DNA from 2 places in the Thermopolyspora flexuosa genome. Region 2 is predicted to be linked to the other one. Evidence: riboswitches for the same ligand, from Rfam matches in the RefSeq annotation. Region 2 holds a riboswitch; the other holds the start of a gene.

Region 1 (10,725 bases), 1.2 Mb from region 2:
CAGCGCACCAGGGGCGAGCTCAGCGAGGCGCTCGAGCTGCTGCGCGACTCTGCCGAGCGCTTCGCCCGGACGTACGGCCGAAACCACCCGTTCACCTTCGGTTCCGAGTTGAACCTCGCCCTGCTGCTCCGGGTAACCGGCAAGGCGACGGAGGCCCGCGCGCTCAACGAGAAATGCCTTGCAGGGTTCGACGTCAGCCTCAGCCGGAAGCACCCCTACTCGCTCACCTGCGCGATCAACCTCGCTAGCGACTTGGCCGAGCTCGGTGAGGTCGCCTTGGCCTGTGAGCTGGGCGACGCGACACTGGAGATGCTGCGTGACCTGCTGGGCGCCGCTCACCCGCTCACCCTCGCCTGCGCCACCAACCTCGCCATCGACATGCGCGCGCTGGGCGAGGTGAGGCGCGCCGAGGAGCTGCTCACCGACACCATCACTCGGTACGAGCGGGTGCTGGGCCCCGGTCACCCTGACACGGAGGTGGCGCGTAGCAACCGGCGGCTCGACTTTGACTTCGACCCGCCCGCCGTCTGAGCGCCAGGGCGTCATGGGGCGTCCGGCTCCATGCCGTTGCGTTCGCGCCAGCGCGCCCGGTGCCGCTCAGCTCGCCGCCGGGCCAGCTCACGGGCGGCGGTCGAGACCGGCTCGTCCGCCCAGAGCTTGAGCCGCTGGGCCATGCGGGCGGTGAACGCCTCGCCCTCTGGGGTCAGCCGCCCGCTGCGCATGAGCGTGCGTGTCACCAGGTACGCGCCCTCACGCCAGCGGCAGAACTCCGCGCTCGCCTCGAGCTCGGCACGGCCGGTCTCGATCCGGCGCTGCCGTCGCCAGAAGTCGGTCACACCTAAATAGGCGTAGGCGCCCTGGAGCAGGCCGGGTATGGGGCGAGGGTCCTCGCGCCAGGGTGCGTAGTGGCGGGACCCGTCATCGGGCTCGGTCAGCGGGACGATATCGAGCAGGGCCGAGAGCTTGGCGTGCTGCGTCTCGTGGGTGAGAGTGACCGCGAAAGCGGCTGGATCGGGCGGTGTCGACAACGCCACGCAGCCGAAGGTCTCGCGCGAGGTAGCGCTCGACTGGCCGCCCGCGGGTGGCGTACGTAGCGGTGTGAGCACGCTGATCGCGGTCCGCACCTCGTCGGCGACGGTGCGATGGTGTCGCACGAGTAGCCGCCACGCCGCCTGCAGCGTCTCCTGCCAGCGCGCGACATCGCCGCCGCTCAGCCGGCCACCCATGTTCGCGGCGCCGGGCATGCGGTACGGATCGAGGTCGTCGATGACGAGGCGCAGCGGCACGCCGTCGGCCTCGGCGGAGACCGTGCGCAGCCCACGCCATCCCGGGCCGTCCCGGCTCGGGTCTGCCGGGATCGTCACGATCACTCCGGCTCCGGAGACTTCGGCACCGTCTGCCCTGCTGTGCACCGTCGCCTCGGTAGCGGTGGGCGGCAGCACCGCCTGGCCGAGCGAGGGAAGGGTCACCACGCCCTCGACCGCCGGTACGTCGACCTCGCACTCTGTGCCCGATCGAATCGCCGCGGCCGCTGCGAGGGCGGCGAGCCCGCGGGGAGTGGCACCGGGGCGCCTTTCGCGGAGCGCGTTGATGGTGTCCCGCGACCAGGCCCCGACGGAGGGGTGCCGCAGGACCGTGTCGACGGCGTCGTCGTCCCGGCTCTGGATGGCGGCGAGCAGGTCGTAGGCGCGGCGGGCCATCCCGGCGTCGGGATGGCCCACCGCCTTCGCCGCCTCCACCACACCGCGCACGAGGAGCACGTGTTTGCTGTGTTGCGCCGCGGCGAGCTGGGCGACGGCGGACGGTCCGCCACCTCCGTCGGCGAGTTCGGCGAACATCCGAACCGGGATGCGATGCTCACGCGGTTTCATCGGCGCTCCTCGAAGATGGGTTCCGTGCGACGGCGAGGTCGGCCGCGACGCGGCTCCTGATATGCGCGATGAGGCGGAACAGGTCCGGGCAGTACACGGAGGGGTTGGCGAACCCGCTCCCCGCGCGGTAGCGGTGCACGTAGAGCCCGCCCCCGCAGACGGCGGACACCCGGCAGGCACGGCATTGCGCGGCGAGGGCCGCGCGGCCGATCTGGCGGGCCACGATCGTGGGCAGGCGCAGCGCATCGTCGAACGAGTTGCGCAGGACATGCAGGCCGGTGGCCGCGGCACCGTGGTAGGCGGACTTGAGGAGGTCGGTCTGCTCGATGGCGCCGTCGGTCTCCACCACGACCATCGCGGCCGGCGAGAGGCCCACCAGCTCGGTCGTGGAGGCGCCGCCCAGCAGCAGGTGGATGATCTCGTCGAACATTCGGACGCGGGGAACGTCGTGAGGCGTGTCGTACCAGCGGTTGAAGACCGCGATCAGCCAGTCCGCGTACGGCGTGGCAGGGTCGTCCGGGACGCGGCCGGGTGGCGGGATGGTCCAGTTGCCGTGGGGGAGCAGGAAGTCGATGGTGGGCGGGTCGAACTCGAGTAGTGCCTCGTAGACGTCGATCGGATCGTTCCTGAGGTCGATCGTGCAGAGCAGCCCGGCGAACACCCGGCGATAGGGCGGCCCGGTGAGCAGGCCGAGCGCCTCGACGACCCGGCGGTGGCTGCCCCGGCCGTCCGCCCGGCGACGATTGCGGTCGTGCGCGGCCTCGTCGCCGTCGAGACTCACCCCGACCTGTATGCCGAGTTCGTCGAAGAGCCGTAGGTAGCGTGCGTCGAGCAGCAGGCCATTGGTCTGCAGGCTGACCGCGACCCGGGTGCGCTCGCCGACCGCAGAGCGTATGCCGGTGACGATGCGGCGGATCGCCATCGGGCCCGCGAGCAGTGGCTCGCCGCCGTGCAGGATGACCTCGATCTTCGGTAGGCCGTGCGCCTGTACATGCTCCGCGATCCGCTGCGCCGTCGCGGCGACGATTTCCGAGGACATGGTTTTCGGTCGGTCCCGCCAGCCCGAATCCGCCATTTTGTACATGTAGCAATAACTGCAGGCGAGGTCGCATCGACTGTGGATTTTCAAGATGAATTCTCGGAATGGTGTGGGGCGCCAGCCGGCGGCCATGAGCCCTTCGACGTCGAGTGTGAGCGGCCACTCGTCCATGGCCAATAAGCCTAGCGGTCGAGACGAAACCTGTCGTCCCTGGAAAACGTGGAGTCCGCATAATATCATTCTTCATGATCCGGGTCACGAGGCTGCAGATATATAATGCCCCGCCGCCCGAGACTCCCGGTCGATTGCTACCGTCGGCTGTATTCCATCGACCAATCCCATGACACGCTCTCCCCTCGGTTCGGGGCCTCCAGGCCGTCGCGTGAATCACGTGGGCTCCGTTCCAGGCCCGCAGAGATGTGATCACGGAACATCGCCATGAAATGGCGGATCCAGAACACGCAGTCCACGGTCGTCATGCCCGGGGATATCTCGTGGCGCGTGTGACGATCTGTGAGAGTTCTTCGGCATGCGGCGGTGGGGGAATGGATACGTGGTAGGTGCCTCACCGAGCGCACCGACACCACATTCGCTTGCGCGAATCACGGGCGCCGCCCGCCCATGAGAGAAATGACGGTGCCGCCCAGGCCGGAAAGCCGATCACCGGCAGCTCAGCACTCGATGACGTTGACGGCGAGGCCGCCGCGGCTGGTTTCCTTGTACTTGTCGAGCATGTCGCGGCCGGTGGCGCGCATGGTGGCGATGGCCTTGTCCAGGGAGACGAAGTGGTGGCCGTCGCCGCGGAGGGCGATGCGGGAGGCGGCGATCGCCTTGACCGAGGCGACCGCGTTGCGTTCGATGCAGGGGATCTGGACGAGGCCGCCGATGGGGTCGCAGGTGAGGCCGAGGTTGTGCTCGATGCCGATCTCGGCGGCGTTCTCCACCTGCTCGGGGGTGCCGCCGAGGGCCTCGGTGAGGCCGGCGGCGGCCATGGAGCAGGCGGAGCCGACCTCGCCCTGGCAGCCGACCTCCGCGCCGGAGATCGACGCGTTCTCCTTGAACAGCACGCCGATCGCGCCCGCGGTGAGCAGGAAGCGGACGATGCCGTCGTCGTCGGAGCCGGGGACGAAGCGGTCGTAGTAGCTGAGCACGGCGGGGATGATCCCGGCGGCGCCGTTGGTGGGGGCGGTGACGACCCGGCCGCCCGCGGCGTTCTCCTCGTTGACCGCGAGGGCGAACAGGCTCACCCAGTCCATCGTCTGCAGCGGGTCCTTCTCCGGGGCCTCGCTCTGCAGCCGCCGGTAGAGCTGCGCGGCGCGGCGGCGGACCTTGAGGCCGCCGGGGAGCACGCCCTCGCGGGTGCAGCCGCGGCGGATGCACTCGGTCATCACCCGCCACAGCTCGAGCAGGCGGGAGCGGATCTCGCCGGGGTCGCGGCCGAAGGCGCGCTCGTTCTCCAGCATCACGCCGGAGATCGACAGGCCGGTCTCGGCGCAGTGGGCGAGCAGCTCGGCCGCGGTGGTGAACGGGTACGGCAGGGCCGTGTCGTCGGGCTTGATGCGGTCGGGGCCGGTGGCGTTCTCGTCGACCACGAAGCCGCCGCCGACCGAGTAGTAGACCTTCTCCAGCAGCACGTCACCCGTGCCGTCGAGGGCGGAGAACCGCATACCGTTGGGGTGGCGGGGGAGCGAGGTACCGCGCTCGAAGACGAGGTCCTCGCCGACCACGAAGGGGATCTCGTGGGTGCCGAGCAGCGGGACCGTGCCGGAGGCGCGCATCGCGGCCACCCGCTCGTCGGCGGTGTCGACGTCGACGCGCTCGGGCGTCTCCCCGGCGAGGCCGAGCAGCACCGCCTTGTCGCTGCCGTGCCCCTTGCCGGTGAGGCCGAGCGAGCCGTACAGCACGGCCCGGACGCGGCGGGTCTTGTCCAGCAGGCCCTCGCGGTGCAGCAGGCGGGCGAACCGGTGCGCGGCGACCATGGGGCCGCCGGTGTGCGAGCTCGACGGGCCGATGCCGATCTTGAACAGGTCGAAGACGCTGATGGCCATGGGTCACGCCTTTCCGGCCGGTGGGCCGTATCGGTGTCGCCGCCGGCCCCGGTCGGGTCGGCGGGTCCCCTGCCGGCGGGCGCCCGCGCACGCCCGGTCGGTGCGGCGCGCGTGACGCCCTGTTTGATCTGCTCTGAGTGGTACGTCCGGTTATACCGGGCCAGGTCGGCGCGAGCCAGAGGCCGGATCGGCCGCGTGGCCCACCCGCGGGAGGCGGGCCACGACAGGACGAACGAGCCCGGTCAGGAGTCGCCGGCGGTGAGCGCCGCGTACTCCTCGGCGCTGAGCAGCTCCTCGGCCTCGCCGGTGGTGCGCACCTTGAACAGCCAGCCCTCGCCGTACGGATCGGAGTTGATCAGCGAGGGGTCGTCGACGACCGCCTCGTTGATCTCCACCACCTCGCCGCTCACCGGGCAGTAGACGTCGCTCACCGACTTGACCGACTCCACCTCGCCGACCGCGTCACCGGCCTGGACCGTGGCGCCCACCTCGGGGAGCTGCACGTACACCACGTCGCCGAGCTGCTCGGCCGCGTACGCGGTGATGCCGATCGTCACCACCCGGCCGTCGTCGAGCCCGGCCACCCACTCGTGCTCCTTGCTGTACCCGAGCTCCTCAGGGATGCTGCTCACCTGTTCCTCCTGTAGAAGGGCAGATCGACCACGTCGACCGGCTCGTGCCTGCCGCGGATGTCCACCGCCAGGCCTTCGATCCGCTCGTCGGCCACGTTACCGATCATCCGTCCGATCGCCGGGCCGGTCAGGTACGCCATCGCGATCGGCTTGCCGAGCGTGGGAGAGGGCGCCCCGCTCGTCACCTCGCCGACGACCGCGCCGCCGGCGGCGTTCACCACCGCGTACCCGCGCCGGGGGACCCGCCGTCCCCGCGCCACGAGGCCGACGAGGCGGCGGCGCGGGCCGTCCGCGGCGTCCCGGGCGGCCTCCAGCGCCGCCCGGCCGACGAACTCCCGCGGCTCGCCGGGGTCGCCGAAGTCCACCACCCGGCCCAGGCCGGCGTCGAACGGGGTGACCTCCGTGGTCAGCTCGTTGCCGTACAGCGGCATCCCCGCCTCGAGCCGCAGCGTGTCGCGCGCCGCCAGCCCGGCCGGGCACAGGCCGTACGGCTCGCCCGCCGCGGCCAGCGCCCGCCACAGCCGCACCGCGTCGTCGGTGGCGACGAACAGCTCGAACCCGTCCTCGCCGGTGTAGCCGGTGCGCGCCACGAGCGCGCCGATCCCGGCCACCTTCGCCGGCCGTACCGCGTAGTACCGCAGCTCGCCGAGGTCGAGGTCGGCGACCCCGGCCGCGGCGAGCACCTCGGCGGAGCGCGGCCCCTGTACGGCGAGCAGCGCGTGCGCCGCGGACCGGTCGGCGACGACCGCGTCGTAGCCGTCAGCCCGGGCGGCGAGCTCGGCGGCGACCCGCTCGGCGTTGGCCGCGTTGGCGACGACGAGGAACTCCTCGGCGGAGAGCCGGTACACGATCAGGTCGTCGAGCACGCCCCCGTCGGGCGCGCAGAGCATGGTGTAGCGGGCACGGCCGGGCGCGAGCCCGGACACGCGGCTCACCACCGCGTGGTCGAGCGCCGCGGGGGCCTGAGGTCCGGTGACGAAGATCTCCCCCATGTGGGACAGGTCGAACAGCCCGGCCGCGGTGCGGACGGCGCGGTGCTCGGCGGACTCGCTGCCGTACCGGAGCGGCATGCGCCATCCGGCGAAGTCGACCATGGTCGCACCGAGGCTCTCGTGCACGCCGTGGAGCGGTGTGGATCGGGACATGCTGCGGCACCTCAGCTGGGTCGGATGCGGGCAGTATCGTCGGGCATCCTCCCCCTCTGTCATCTGTGCCTGAGAGCTTCGCCCGGGCTTTACCGGACTTTCACCTTCGGCGAGGCCGTGCCGGCCTGCTTTCCAGAGGGCACCACTTCCGCGCGGTTCGTTGGCCTGAGAGGTTCTCGGGGAGGGGATTGCTCCTTCGGCGGCCCCGACCGGCTGCCGGGGCACTCTCCCGCGCGGAATCCACGGTGTCACCGCCAGCGTAGCAGGATGGGCGGTTTCCGCCAGAGGGCGCGGCGAATCCGTGTTTCCGCCGGTCGGTACGGCACGGCCGCTCCCGCCCGCCCGCCTCCCCGGCGGCCCGCGCGCGGTCCGGCCATCGCCCGGGTGATGGTGGGATTGGGGACGGGGTCGACCGACCGGGGGGTGACCGAAACGTGCTGACGTGGTTCCAGGAGACCATCGTCGAACAGCGGCGGCTGCCGCTGTTCTGCTTCTTCGTGGCGCTCATCCTCGCGTTCGTGGTCACCCGGGTGCACGTGCGGCTGATCCGCGCGGGCGTGGGCTGGTTCCGCAACGTCAGCATCGGCGACCTGCACATCCACCATGTGGTGTTCGGCGTGGTGCTCATGCTCGTCGGCGGGGTGACCGGGCTGCTCGTCTCGGCGCACTCCACCGGCTGGTACGCGTTCGCCGCGGCGGTCTTCGGCGTGGGCTCCGCGCTCGTGCTCGACGAGTTCGCGCTCATCCTCCACCTGCGCGACGTGTACTGGTCGGAGGAGGGGCGCACCTCGGTCGACGCGGTGTTCGTCGCGGTCGCGATGACCGGGCTGCTGCTGCTCGGCCTGCGCCCGCTCACCTGGGAGAGCATCGGCGGCGTGCCGGTGCACGGCGGGCTCGCCGTCGCGGTGCTCGTGCTCAACCTCGTGCTCGCGGTCATCACCCTGCTCAAGGGCAAGATCTGGACCGGGCTGGTCGGGCTGTTCGTGCCGGTCCTGCTCGTGGTGGGCGCGATCCGGCTCGCCCGCCCGGGCTCGCCGTGGGCCCGCTGGTTCTTCGCCCCGGGCGCGCGCCGCCCCAACCCGGGGAAGATGGCGAAGGCGATGCGCCGGGAGGTCCGCTGGCGGCGGCCGGTCATCCGCGCCAAGATCGCGTTCCAGGAGTTCCTCTCCGGCCGCCACGACCTGCCGTCGATCACCGCGTCCGCGGACCGGCCGCGGCGGGCCAGGCGGGTGCGCCCCCGCGTCCCGGCCCGCAAGCGGCGCTTCGTGCCGCCGCGGGCGCTGCGCCGCCGCCGTCCGCCCCGTTACCTCCGCTGACGTCCACCCTCCGGACGGGAGATACTTGACTCCACAACCACAATGCGGCGGAAGGCGCACAGACGTGGTCATAGGGCGGAACGTCGTGGGTGATCGTACGTCCACGGATCGGCACGACGGGTCATCGGACGTGCACGAGGAGTCGGCGACCGGTGGATTAGCCGGATTATCCGGCCGGGCGCCCGACGGCGGCGGGACGGGGGCGGGGGACCGGGCGGGCCTCACCCGCTCCGGCCCGCCGGACGGACGAGCGGCCGCCGGTTCCGGTCCGGGCGGCGGTACGGCGGAGGCGGCGCGGGCCGACGGCGTCCCCGGCGGCGGGCGGGCGCCGGGGCGGGACGGGCGCCTCGCGTCCCACGACGGCGGCGGGCGCCGCCGGGCGGCCCGGGGCGCCGGGCGCGGCGCGCGGACCCGCACGGCCCGGAACCCGCGCGGGGTGGTCACCCTCGACGACGTGGCGCGCCTCGCCGGGGTCTCGCTCGCCACCGCGTCCCGGGTGCTCGGCCCGGCGAGCGCGCGCCGGGTCGGCAGCGAGCTGCGCGAGCGGGTGGAGAAGGCCGCCCGGCAGCTCGGCTACACCCCCAACCTCGTGGCCCGCACCCTCGCGCACGGCGCGAGCGACCTCGTCGGCCTCGTCGTGCCCGGCCTCGCCGAGCCGTACTTCGCCGCGCTCGCCGACGGCGTGCTGCGCGCCGCCGAGCGCGACGGCCTCGCGGTGCTGGTCGGCGCGGGCCGGGGGGACCCGGAACGCGAGATCGCCCATCTCGCGACCCTGCGCGCGCAGCGGGCCCGCGCGATCGTGCTCGCCGGGGTCGACGCCGTGGCCGTGCCGGTGGCATCCGGGCTCCGCGCCGAGCTGGAGCGTTACCAGGCGATCGGCGGCCGCGTGGCGTGCGTCGCCCGGGAGCTGCCTGCGGCGGATCCCGGCGCGGGCCCGCTCGGGGACCTGCCGGTCGACCTGGTCGTGCCCGACGACCGCGGCGGCGCCTCCCGGCTGGCGCAGGCGCTCGCCGCCCTCGGGCACCGCCGCTTCGCCGTGCTCGCCGGGCCGCCCGAGCTGCCGCAGGTGCGCGAGCGGGTGGCCGGGTTCACCGCGGGCCTGATCGGGGCCGGGCTGCCCGCCCCGCGGGTGCTGCACGCCGCCTGCGACCGGGACGGCGGCCGGGCCGCGGCCGAGCGCCTGCTCGCCGAGGGGACCGATGCGACGTGCCTGTTCGCGGTGAGCGACGCGATGGCCCTCGGCGCGCTCGACACGCTGCGCGCCCGCGGCGTGCCGGTGCCGGACGCGCTCTCCCTGGCCGGGTTCGGAGACCACGCCGGCTCGCCGGACCTCACCACGGTGCGGCCGCCGGCCGAGGGGATGGGCGAGCGCGCCCTCGACCTCGCGCTGCGGCCGGCGCCCGCGGCCGAGCCGTACCGGGGGCGCGTGGTCGCCGTGCCGGGCGAGGTGGTGGTCCGGGGGTCGGTGCGGCGGATCGGCTGAGCGCGCCGCCCGCACGCCGGGTCTGCCGTCCGGGCGCACCCGGATGCCGCACCCGTGCATCGGCTCGATCTGCCGCTCGATGACCTTCTTGCGGTACTCCGCGTGGGGGTACGGCCTGCGGTGCAGGATCTCCGCGCCGCTCATGGCGAGGCCGCGCCGGTTCTCGAGGGGCCGCCTGTTCGCCCGTCGCCGGAACCGTGGAATCGGGTGATCGTGCCCGGGATCGCGCCTCCGGAATTCCAAGATCAATCAGCGACCTTGACATTACGGCGGTGCGTAGGAATTGGCGATCCTGACATTACGGTGGTGAGGAAAAAGGGAAGCTGATCTGATCATTCGGCCGGGCACCCGATATGCGCTTGCCGACCGACTGCGCGCCTCCGGGCGCACCCCGTACCGGCGCAACGGCCGCGCCCGAGGCCCGTCCCGCCCCGGCCGCGGCCGGTACGGCAGAGCCGCCGCGGCGCCCGGCCGCCGGGCGTGCGAACGCGCCGAGTAACCGTGATGTCGCGATTTACCGGGCATACCGGCGAACGTCGTCCGAGGGTATGGCGAAGCCTGATCCGGACGGCGGCGCGAAGCGGGATGGTTCGGGCACCTGCCGCCCGCGGGATTGACGGCCCGGGAAAGCGGGAACCTCCGCCAAGGCGGAGCCTCTCCTTCGCTAGAGATCCGGTACCCGGTTATCGCTCGTGCGGGGCGTTCCGGGACTGGCGGCGCGATATCGGGGCATCCCTGTGGCCGGGCCGCCGGGATGCCCCACCCCCGATCGCGCCCCCGCCCGATCCCCCCGGATCCGGCACGGGCGGCCGGCCGTACCACCGTCCGAGGGCACGCGCCCGGCGATCCCGTGGCGCGACGGCCCGCGGACGACGAGAGAAAGGGGCGGACAATGGCGTCCTCCAGTGCTCCTCTCCGGGCACCCCGCGGGCCCGTGCGCACCGCGAAGGGCTGGCCGCAGGAGGCGGCCCTCCGGATGCTCCGGAACAACCTCGACCCCGAGGTCGCCGAGCACCCCGAGCAGCTCGTGGTGTACGGCGGGACCGGCAAGGCGGCGCGCGACCGGGCGAGCCTCGAGGCGATCCTCCGCGTGCTCGCCGACCTGGAGAACGACGAGACCCTGCTCGTCCAGTCCGGCAGGCCGGTGGGCGTGCTGCGCACCCACGAGTGGGCGCCGCGCGTGCTCATCGC
Region 2 (10,725 bases):
AAACGCCATCGTCAGCCCTTCCTCACCTGTCGTTCTCGCCCTCCGGCGACGTCGTCGAAAGGTAGCGTACGCCGTCCGGAAAGCGGCCGTGTCATCCGGGCCGCCCCGGCTCCGGGCGGCCGTGCGGCGCGCCGCCCTTTACAAAGTAAGCCATGGGCGGGAGACTGGGCGCCATGCCGGCGAAACGCCCACCGATCCCGCTGTCCCGCGAGCGCATCATCGAGGCCGCGCTGCACATCGCCGACGGGCAGGGGCTGCGCCGCCTCACCATGCGGCGGCTCGGCGACGCCCTCCAGGTCGAGGCGATGGCGATCTACCACCACATCCCCGGGGGCAAGGAGGCGCTGCTCGACGCCCTCGCCGAGCACGTCACCACGGTCACCGTCGACGCCGAAGGCGGTGACTGGCGGGAGCTCGCCCGCGCCTGGGCCCGGGCCTGCCGGGCCGCGCTGCTCGCCCACCCCGGCGTGCTCGCGCTGGCGATGACGCGGCCGCCGCGCGGCCGGGCCGCCGCGGCGCTGCGGGAGCACGTCGACCGGCTCGGCGACGCGGGCCTGCCCGCCCCCGCCGAGGCGCTGCGCACGATCCGCGCGTACGTGATGGGGAGCGTGGCGATCGAGGTGCAGCGGTCGGGCTGGAACGGCGAGGCGGTGGAGTCCTCCGACGAGGCGGTGGCCGCGTTCGAGCGCGGCCTCGACGCCGTCATCGCCGGCCTCGCCGCGGGCCTCGCCCCCGGCGCCGCCTCCCCCGGCGCGGCCACCCCGGTGTGAGGCCCGGCAGGGCCATCCCGGCATGATCCCCGAACCACCCGAAAGGATCATGCGAAACCGGCGTGCGGCCGTGGCCGCTGATCTAGACTGTGCCCCACTCGTGGCCCGGAACGAGGGCCGCCCGGGGCGGGCCGGTGTGATCGCGCACGTCCGGAAGAGGACGTAACCGTTCGTTTATCGGTCCGGCGGCGTGTCGCGCCCGCTCCGTTATCCTGCACGAGGCACCCTTGTGGTTTAGACCACATTGCGGTGACCCCGCGTTTGGGGCGGTGGACGACCCACCCACCGGCGACACGGAACCGTCCAAAGGGACTATGTCGCCACGAAGGTGGACGCCCCACACTGGGAATTGTCAATGTGTGGTACGCCACATTCACCACGGGAAGAGAAGACGGAGGCACGCGCTATGTGCCCGCATGAGCCGCCCTGTCCGCCCGCGGACGCAGCGGACCGCGAGGCAGCACGCACCATCGCCGCCCACCCCGAGCAGGGCTGGAGCCTGCTGTGCAACGGGGTCGTCCTGTTCGAGGACACCGGCGAGCTGCTACCGAACGGCACGATCATCGCACCACACCGGCCGACCGACCTCGCGGTGAACGCCGCCTGACACCACCGAGGCCGACCGCCGGCGGGCCACCCCGCCTGCCGGGCGTTCACCGGGGGACACCACCGGGGGGAGACACGACCGGGGGAACCACCGGGGGCATCTGGACGACGGCGTGCGAGACGAAGGGCACGCGAATCGGGGGCACCCACACGAGGCGGGCCGGAGCGACGCGGCCATGGACACGCGTCCCCGCCTCCCGGGCCTCGCATCGGGGCCCGGTCACCCGTGATCACCGGCCGCGGCGCGGCCTGCCGCGGTGACCCCCGCCAGCCCGTCCACCCATTCGGCGACGATCTCGCCCACGCGCACCGGGTTCCGGGTCAGCTCGTGCCCTTCGCCGGGCAGCACCACCACACGCGCGGCGTCGGCCGCGTCCGGCACCCCGAACGGATCGCGGTCCCCGTTGACGACGAGCACGTCCACGCCCGCCTCGCGCAGCTCCGCGGCCCGCGACCGCTCCGGGCGGCCCGGCGGGTGCAGCGGGAACGCCAGCGCGACCACGCCGATCGCGCCCGCCGCGCGAGCCGTACGGCAGGCGACCCGCGCCCCGTTGCTGCGGCCGCCCTGCACCAGCGGCAGGCCCGGGTAGCGGTCGCGCAGCGCGGCGACCACGGCCAGCCACGCCTCGTCCTGCCGTGCCGCGGATCCGGGGGCGCGCGCCCCCGCGACCCGGAACGGCTGCACGACCCGCGCCACCGTGCCGCCGATCGCCCGCACCGCGTCCCGGACCGCGAGCAGGTCGGCCGACTCCACTCCCCCGCCCGCCCCGTGCGTGAGCACGAACAGCAGCCGCGCCTCGGCCGCCTCGTCGATGTCCACCCGGGCGGGCCCGCGCGCGGTCGCGATCTCCAGGCCCCGGACCTCCACGGGCCGCAAGGTTATCGCCCCGGTTCCGGCCGCGCCACGACCGGGGGTGGCGATCTAGATTGGAGGCGTGGCAGACGATCGCCTCTCCCGTGATGAACTGCGCGCCGTGATCGACGCCCGGCGCGAACTCGGCCCCGAGTACGAACCGGCCCTGGTGGAGTCGTTCCTCGACAAGCTCGAGGACGGCATCGCCGCGAAGGTGCGCGCGGAGGTCGACGCGCGCGTTCCCGAGCGGCAGCAGGCCAGGGGGCGCAGCGACCCGTCCCTGACGATGGCCATGGGCTCGCTCGCCCTCGGCATCCCGCTCACCGGCATCGCGGCCGGCAACGGGGGCCTGACCGGCCTGCTCATCGCCTGGGGCGGCATCGTCGCGGTCAACGCGGTGCACGCCCTGAACCGGCGGCGCCGCGACCGGCGCTGAACCGGCACCCGGCCACCCGCCGGGGCCGCTCAGGCGAGGCCGCGGTCCCGGCGCAGCCGTACCTGGTGGGCGAGGCGCTCGTCCTCGTGCTCCAGGCCGTACCGCCAGACCTGTTCGGCGTCCTCGTCCCGGCCGCGCAGCGGCAGGGTGCGGGCGAGCAGCTCGATGGCGAGGGCGTCGGTCTCCGGGTCGGAGCCCTCCTCGATCGCCCCGGCGAACTCGCCGCAGGCCATGTCGAGGTGGGCGATGCCGAGCAGCACGCGCAGCCGGGGCGCGTCGGCCACGTCCGGCACCTCCAGCGCCTCCAGCAGCACGTCCGCGGCCTCCCCCGGCGCGCCCTCCTCCAGCAGCAGCTCGGCCAGCTGCTGGGCGGCGCGCGAGGCCGCCTTCGGGTCGCCGGTGGCGAGCGCGGCGCGCAGGTGCTCCTCGGCCTCCTTGCCGTCCCCCTCGCGTACGGCGAGGCGGGCGAGCGCGAGGTGCGCCATCGGCAGGTAGGCGGGGTTGCCCACGCCGATCACGGCCTGCCAGGCCGCCCGTGCCTGCTCCCACTGGCCGTCGCGCTCGAACCCGCGGGCGAGGTGGCAGGCGCCCTGCGCGGCGTACTCGGGGTGGCCGCTGGCGAGCGCGGCCCGCGCGGCCTCCCGGGCGCGCTCGTGCTCGCCGCGCTCGTCGAGCACCACGGCGAGCCCCACCGCCGCCTGGGCGTGGTCGGGGTCGTCGCGCCGCGCGGCCATCCGGGCCAGGATCTCCTCGGCGCCGGCGAGGTCGCCGGCCTCCGCAAGCCGCCGGGCCTCGTCCAGCGACTCCCGCGGGCGCAGCTCCTGGGCCGTCATCGAGGTCTCCCCTCCGCAAACGATCTCCAGGATCTTAACGGCGCCCGCGTCCGCCCGCCCGGCACACGCCGATATTCCTCACGATTCACGCGAACCGTGCCGGGCGGGCGGGTCCGGGTCAGTCCTCGAACGCCTGCGGCGGCGGGCAGGCGCACACCAGGTTGCGGTCGCCGTACGCCTGGTCGATGCGGCCCACCGGCGGCCAGTACTTGTCCCGGCGCAGCCGCGCCACCGGGTAGGCGGCCTCGGCCCGGCTGTAGGGGTGCTTCCAGTCGTCGGCGGCGACCGCCTCGGCGGTGTGCGGCGCGTTGCGCAGCGGGTTGTCGGTGCGGTCGTAGGCGCCGGAGGCGACGCGGTCGATCTCCTCCCGGATGGCGATCATGGCCTCGCAGAACCGGTCGAGCTCGGCGAGGTTCTCGCTCTCGGTCGGCTCGATCATGAGCGTGCCGGACACCGGGAAGGACATGGTCGGCGCGTGGAAGCCGTAGTCGATCAGCCGCTTGGCCACGTCCTCGACGGTGACGCCGGTCTGCCGGGTGATCTTCCGCAGGTCGATGATGCACTCGTGCGCGACCAGCCCGTTGCGGCCGGTGTAGAGCACCGGGTAGTGCGGCGCGAGCCGCCGGGCGATGTAGTTCGCCGACAGGATCGCCTGCTCGGTGGCCCGGCGCAGGCCCTCGGCGCCCATCATCCGCAGGTAGGCCCAGGAGATCGGCAGGATCGACGCCGAGCCGTACGGCGCGGCCGACACCGGCCCGGTCCCGCCGGCGGTGAGCGGGTCGCCGGGCAGGTACGGGGCGAGGTGGGCGCGCACCGCGACCGGGCCGACGCCGGGGCCGCCGCCGCCGTGCGGGATGCAGAAGGTCTTGTGCAGGTTGAGGTGGGAGACGTCGGCGCCGAACTCGCCGGGCCGGGCGAGCCCGACCAGCGCGTTGAGGTTCGCCCCGTCCACGTACACCTGGCCCCCGGCCTCGTGCACCCGGGCGCAGATCTCGGCGATCCCCTCCTCGAACACGCCGTGGGTGGACGGATAGGTCACCATGATCGCCGCGAGCCGGTCGCCGTGCTCGGCGATCTTCTTCGCCAGGTCGCCGAGGTCGACGTCGCCGCGCTCGTCGCAGGCGACCACCACCACCCGCATCCCGGCCATCACCGCGCTCGCCGCGTTCGTGCCGTGCGCGGAGGCGGGGATGAGGCACACGTCGCGGTGCCCCTCGCCGTTGGCGCGGTGGTAGGCGCGGATCGCGAGCAGCCCGGCGAGCTCGCCCTGCGACCCGGCGTTCGGCTGCAGCGACACCGCCGCGTAGCCGGTGATCTCGGCGAGCCAGCGCTCCAGCTGCCCGATCAGCTCCAGGTATCCGGCCGCCTGGTCGCGCGGGGCGAACGGGTGGATGTCGGCGAACTCCGGCCAGGTGATCGGCTCCATCTCGGTGGTGGCGTTGAGCTTCATCGTGCAGGAGCCGAGCGGGATCATGGACCGGTCGAGCGCGACGTCCCGGTCCTGCAGGCGGCGCAGGTAGCGCAGCATCGCGGTCTCGGACCGGTGCTCGTGGAACACCGGGTGGGTCAGGTACGGCGTGCGCCGCAGCAGGTTATGCGGCAGCGCGTCCCCGGCCTCGCGGTCGACCGCGTCCACCTCGGGCACGGCCGCGCCGTCCGCAATGCCTGCCGCCTCGGCGAACGCCGCCCAGACCGCCTGAAGGTGGTCGGCCGTGGTGGTCTCGTCGCAGGTGACGCCGACGTGGTCGGCGTCCGCCCGGCGCAGGTTGATCCCGCGGTCGAGGGCGGCGGCGACCACGGCGTCGGCCCGGCCGGGCACGTGGGCGAGCACGGTGTCGAAGAACTGCCCGTGCACCACGCGCACCCCGAGCCGGCGCAGCCCCTCGGCGAGCACCGCGGCGTACCGGTGGGTGCGCCGCGCGATGCGCCGCAGCCCGTCGGGCCCGTGGTAGACGGCGTACATGCTCGCCACCACGGCGAGCAGCACCTGGGCGGTGCAGATGTTGCTCGTCGCCTTCTCCCGGCGGATGTGCTGCTCGCGGGTCTGCAGGGCGAGCCGGTAGGCGGTACGGCCGGCCGAGTCGACCGACACCCCGACCAGGCGTCCGGGCAGCTGCCGCTGCAGGCCGTCCCGCACCGACATGTAGGCGGCGTGCGGGCCGCCGAAGCCGAGCGGGACGCCGAACCGCTGGGTGGTGCCCACGGCGATGTCGGCGCCGAGCTCGCCGGGGGCCTCCAGCAGGGTGAGCGCGAGCAGGTCGGCCGCGACGACCACGAGCGCGCCGCGCTCCTTGGCCTGGGCGGCGATGCGCGGCAGGTCGGGGATCGCCCCGCCCGCCCCGGGGTACTGCACGAGCACCCCGAAGACCTCGCCCTCGGGCAGGTCGCCGGCGAGGTCGGCCTCGCGCAGCTCGATGCCGAGGGGTTCGGCCCGGGTGCGCAGCACCGCCTTGGTCTGCGGCAGGGCGTCGGCGTCCACGACGAACGCGCCACCGCGCCGGGCGACCCGGCGGGCGAGGGTCATCGCCTCGGCCGCGGCGGTCGCCTCGTCGAGCAGGGAGGCGTTGGCGATCGGCAACCCGGTGAGGTCGGCGACCATGGTCTGGAAGTTGAGCAGCGCCTCCAGCCGGCCCTGGGAGATCTCCGGCTGGTAGGGGGTGTAGGCGGTGTACCAGCCGGGGTTCTCCAGCACGTTGCGGCGGATCACCGCGGGGGTGATCGTGCCGTGGTAGCCGAGGCCGATCATCGAGGTGACCACCCGGTTGCGGGAGGCGATCCTCCGCAGCTCGGCGATCGCCTCGGTCTCGGAGACCGCGGGCGGCAGCCGCAGCGGCGTGGCCGTGCGGATCGCCTCGGGCACGGCCGCCTCGAGCAGCTCGGCGAGCGAGGCGTACCCGACCGTGCGGAGCATGCGCTCGCGCTCGGCGTCGTCAGGGCCGATGTGCCGGGTGGCGAACGGCGGTGCGGCGAGTTCGGCAAGCGGTGACCGATCGGTCATCGAGACCTCCTGAGCGGGTCGGATCCGCGCCCCTGGCCGCCGGGACCGGGCGCGTGCGGTTTTCCGTTCCCCCTCTGTCATCGGCACCTGAGAGCTTCATCCCCGGATGGTCGGGGATTTGCACCTTCGGTGAGGTGTGCCCGGCCGGGCGCACCCGCTTTCCAGAGTCGCCTCGCTCACGCGGTACGGCTGCCTGAGAGTTTCCGGGGACGTTGCTCCTTCGGCGCCGCGGCCCGGGGCCGCGGTCTCTCCCGCGTGAGGTCGTCGGCCGTCGGATGTCGGTATGCGGTTGTGTGGATCCGGATACTGCGCGACGGGTGGTGCTGCGCCCGAGGTTACCGCCCCGAGGTTACCCGGTGCGGCGTACCCGCCTGCGCCGGGCCAGCTCGTCGTCGGGGTGGTCGTCCCGCTGCGCGGGGTCGGCCACCGCGCGCTCCCCGGGCAGCTCGGCCAGCGTGCCCTCCACCTCACGCCAGATCCGGCCGAGGGCGATGCCGAACACGCCCTGGCCGCCCTGCAGCAGGTCGATCACCTCGTCCGGCGAGGTGCACTCGTACACGCTGGCCCCGTCGCTCATCAGCGTGATCTGGGCCAGGTCGGCCACCCCCCGGGTGCGCAGGTGCTGTACGGCGGTGCGGATCTGCTGCAGCGACACCCCGGTGTCGAGGAGGCGCTTGACCACCTTGAGCACGATGATGTCGCGGAAGCTGTACAGCCGCTGCGAGCCCGACCCGTTGGCCGCCCGGATGCTCGGCTGCACCAGCTCGGTGCGGGCCCAGTAGTCGAGCTGCCGGTAGGTGATCCCGGCCGCGGCGCAGGCGACCGGACCGCGGTAGCCCATGTCTTCGGGCAGCGCCGAGGGCCGCTCGTCGAACAGCAGACCCTGCTCGCCCGCGCGCTCCCGCGCCGATTCGCGCTGCGCCGGATCGGGCCGGCCGGCCGTCTTGTTCTCGCCGCTGCTGACCGCCACGCGGACCTCCGGCTTTCTCTCATCCCACGGTCTGATCTGGGGGTTCGTGAGCGACAACCGTGGTTTCACATGCACCGTAGGACCGTGACCATCCGCAGTCAACGATCCCGCTCGGCGCGTCGTGAAGCGTAAATACCCGAAATGAGCAATCCACCCGGGTGGCTTTCGCGGTGGTTCCCCCCGTTCCGCGGCCGCTCGCCGGACTCGCCGCCGGGCACGCCGGAACCCCGCGCCACGCCGATCGCCCGGCCGCCCCGCCCAGGGCGCACACCGGGCCCAACCCACGGCTCGCCGCCCCCTGCCGGCGGGCCGTACCGTCCGGCCTCAGCCGGCCCGGCCGAAGTCCTCGGGGGTGACCGTGTCGAGGAACGCGCGGAACTTCTCCACCTCGTCCTCCTGGTCGTCGGGGATGGTGACCCCCGCCTCCCGCACGACCTCCTCGGCCGCGTAGATGGTGGCCCCCGTGCGCAGGGCGAGCGCGATCGAGTCGCTCGGTCGCGCGCTCACCTCCACGCCGTTGGAGAACACCAGATCCGCGAAGAAGATGCCGTCACGCAACGCCACGATGTTCACCGTGCTCAGCCGCACGCCGAGCGCCTCGAGCACGTCCTTGAACAGGTCGTGGGTGAGCGGCCGCGGCGGCGGCTCCTCCGCCTGGGCGAGCGCGATGGCCGTCGCCTCGGTCATCCCGATCCAGATCGGCAGGTACCGATCCCCGTGCGCCTCCTTCAGCAGCACGATCGGCTGGTTCGAGGGCATCTCGACGCGAACGCCCACAACCTCCATCTGCAACACTGGCGACTCCACACTCCCTGGCCGCTCAGCACCTCTCGCTTGCGTCGCGGGAAGCCTTCGCTGGCGGCATTGCCGGTTCGCTCAGCACGCCTGCTTCGCGTTCCTTTCCCGCGGCGGACCTTCGCCGCAATTCAACCTAACACCCTCTGGGGCGATAGTGCCCCGAAGGTTGACTTACCTTCCGAGAACGCCTCGAACCCCCACACGGAGCAAAGCCGTGTGCAGGTCGAGCAGCAGCCCGGCGAGCTCGCGGGCGGACTCGTCGGCCTGGGCGGCGGCGCCGGGTTTACGGCGGCGCAGCAGCGGCGCGATCGCCTGCTCGATGAGGGCCACCTGGCGGTCGGCCGCGGCGCGGATCACCCGCAGGTGCCGGGGCTGGATGCCGAACCTGGCGAGCTCCCCGGCGGCGCGCGCGATCCGCAGCGCCTCGGCGTCGTACCGGCGGCCCTTCGGGGCGAGCAGGCCGAAGGACTCCAGTTCGTCGAGGGTGTCGCCGTCGATGCCCGCCGACCGGAGCAGCTCGTCGCGGCTGAGCCGTACCGGGACCGGCGGCGGCTGGTCGTCCAGCGGCCGGGGCCGCTGGAACTGGAAGGTGCCCTGCTCGGCGTCCTCCAGGTGGTTCTTGATCACCCGGAGGGGCAGGTAGCGGTCGCGCTGCGCGGTGAGGATGTAGCGCAGCCGCTCCACGTCGGCGTGGGTGAACTTGCGGTAGCCGGACGGGGTGCGCTGCGGCTCGATGAGCCCCTCGGCCTCCAGGAAACGGATCTTGGAGACGGTGATGTCGGGGAACTCGCCCTGCAGCAGGGCGAGCACCTCCCCGATGCTCATGTACGCCCGTGCGGCCGCCTCACCCATGGGCGTTACGCCCCTTGCTGCCCGCTCGTGAGGAAGACGAGGCGGAACTTACCGATCTGCACCTCGTCCCCGCCCTTCAGGGGATGCTCCTCGATGCGCTCCCGGTTGACGTAGGTGCCGTTGAGGCTGCCCACGTCGCGCACGGTGAACTGGCCGCCGCGCCGGTAGAACTCGGCGTGCCGGCGGGACACGGTGACGTCGTCGAGGAAGATGTCGCTCTCCGGGTGGCGGCCGGCCGTGACGAGGTCGCTGTCGAGGAGGAACCTGCTGCCGGCGTTCGGGCCGCGGAGCACGACGAGGAGCGAGGTGCCCGGCCGCAGCCCCTCGAGGGCCGACCGATCGGGCATGAGCGACTGCCCGGTGGCCTCCGCGTCCAGCGCTTCGATGCCCGCGATGGAGATCGTCGAGGTGGTGTCGCCGGGAGACTCACCGCGCAGGGCGAGAGGCGACCCGCATCTCGAACAGAAACGGGCATCCCCGGGGTTGGCATGACCGCACTGCGTGCAGTAGACGCTGGGCATCGATCGGCTCGGCCTCCTACCGCGAAGTCGCGGCTACGGTGCTGTGGGCGCGCCTCGCTTCTTCGCTTCTCAAGACTTCCTCAGACTGCGAATGCCGCAACCTACGCTGATGAGGCGCAAAGGTCAAGACGGAGTGCGGAACGACCCTTGCGATGGCCCCAAAGGTACCGCCGGAAAGGGCGGGCGGTCCATGCCGCCGCGCCGCGCACATGATCCTCCCGGCGGCCGGCACGACCGCGGGAGAGCCGAGCGCGCCGGTCGTCGATGACCCTCCGGCGCCGCCCGCCGCAGGAGACCAAGCGTTCACAGCGCTCCTCGTCCGTCGTCCGCATCCGCACCACTTTCATTGATCTTATGACACGGCGGGCGCGTGCAGTATGGGGAACCGGGCGGGTGAATTTCACCACTCGCCGCGGGCCGCGCCGCCCGGCCGGCCGCGCGGCACGCGCGCAATTCCACGCCCCAATTTACCGGCGGTTTCCGGCGGAGGTCAGGAGGATCCGGCGGCCTGCTCGACCACGGCGGCCCAGCGGTCCAGCAGGGTCTGGGCGGCGTCCACGTCGTCGGCCTCGGCCCACAGGTGGGTGACCGCCTCGGCCGGGTCGGGCAGCACCAGGGCCCAGCTTCCGTCCTCCTCCACCACCCGGACCCCGTCGGTGGTGTCGAGGGTGCGGCCCTCGGCGGCCTCCACCACCGAGCGCATCACCGCGCCCTTCGCCGCCCACGGGGTGGGCACGGTACGGCGCAGCAGCTTCGCCTCGGGGATGCGGGCGTCGATCTGGCTGAGCGACAGCCGGGTGCGCGCCACCAGCCCGAGCAGGCGGAGGAAGGCCGCGAAGCCGTCCACGGTGGGGGCGAACTCCGGCACGATGAACCCGCCCCGGCCGTCCCCCGCGAAGATCAGCGCGGGGTCGGCGGAGGCGGCCGAGGTGAGCGCGTCGAGCGCGGTGGAGGTCCACCGCACCTGCACGCCGTGGAAGCGGCACACCTGCTCGGCGACCCGGGTGGTGGTGACCGGGAGGGCGACCGTGCCGCCGCGCCGCTCGGCGGCGACGAGGTCGAGCACGACGAGCAGCGCCCGCTCGTCG

The links. Region 2 has a riboswitch for glycine ahead of gcvP (aminomethyl-transferring glycine dehydrogenase). Riboswitches for the same ligand answer to the same signal wherever they lie in the genome.
Region 1: it holds a riboswitch for glycine, as region 2 does, so the genes downstream of both, gcvT (glycine cleavage system aminomethyltransferase GcvT) here and gcvP (aminomethyl-transferring glycine dehydrogenase) in region 2, are expected to answer to the same signal.

The regions. Positions count from the first base shown of each region.
Region 1 is NZ_VFPQ01000001.1:3,859,458-3,870,182, reverse strand. Features, by position in the region: gene fxsT (FxSxx-COOH system tetratricopeptide repeat protein) at 1-531, shown strand, start outside; gene FHX40_RS16370 (HEXXH motif domain-containing protein) at 543-1,871, opposite strand; gene FHX40_RS16365 (FxsB family cyclophane-forming radical SAM/SPASM peptide maturase) at 1,858-3,081, opposite strand; gene FHX40_RS16360 (L-serine ammonia-lyase) at 3,582-4,958, opposite strand; gene gcvH (glycine cleavage system protein GcvH) at 5,201-5,590, opposite strand; gene gcvT (glycine cleavage system aminomethyltransferase GcvT) at 5,587-6,735, opposite strand; glycine riboswitch at 6,879-6,977, opposite strand; gene FHX40_RS16345 (hypothetical protein) at 7,170-8,051, shown strand; gene FHX40_RS16340 (LacI family DNA-binding transcriptional regulator) at 8,137-9,534, shown strand; gene hutU (urocanate hydratase) at 10,427-10,725, shown strand, end outside.
Region 2 is NZ_VFPQ01000001.1:2,705,653-2,716,377, forward strand. Features, by position in the region: gene FHX40_RS11405 (hypothetical protein) at 1-9, opposite strand, end outside; gene FHX40_RS11410 (TetR/AcrR family transcriptional regulator) at 153-770, shown strand; gene FHX40_RS11415 (DUF5999 family protein) at 1,177-1,377, shown strand; gene FHX40_RS11420 (alpha/beta hydrolase family protein) at 1,597-2,229, opposite strand; gene FHX40_RS11425 (hypothetical protein) at 2,312-2,665, shown strand; gene FHX40_RS11430 (tetratricopeptide repeat protein) at 2,695-3,498, opposite strand; gene gcvP (aminomethyl-transferring glycine dehydrogenase) at 3,617-6,496, opposite strand; glycine riboswitch at 6,561-6,667, opposite strand; glycine riboswitch at 6,668-6,760, opposite strand; gene FHX40_RS11440 (MerR family transcriptional regulator) at 6,846-7,466, opposite strand; gene FHX40_RS11445 (bifunctional nuclease family protein) at 7,791-8,261, opposite strand; gene ftsR (transcriptional regulator FtsR) at 8,436-9,116, opposite strand; gene FHX40_RS11455 (double zinc ribbon and FHA domain-containing protein) at 9,122-9,637, opposite strand; gene FHX40_RS11460 (mannose-1-phosphate guanyltransferase) at 10,128-10,725, opposite strand, start outside.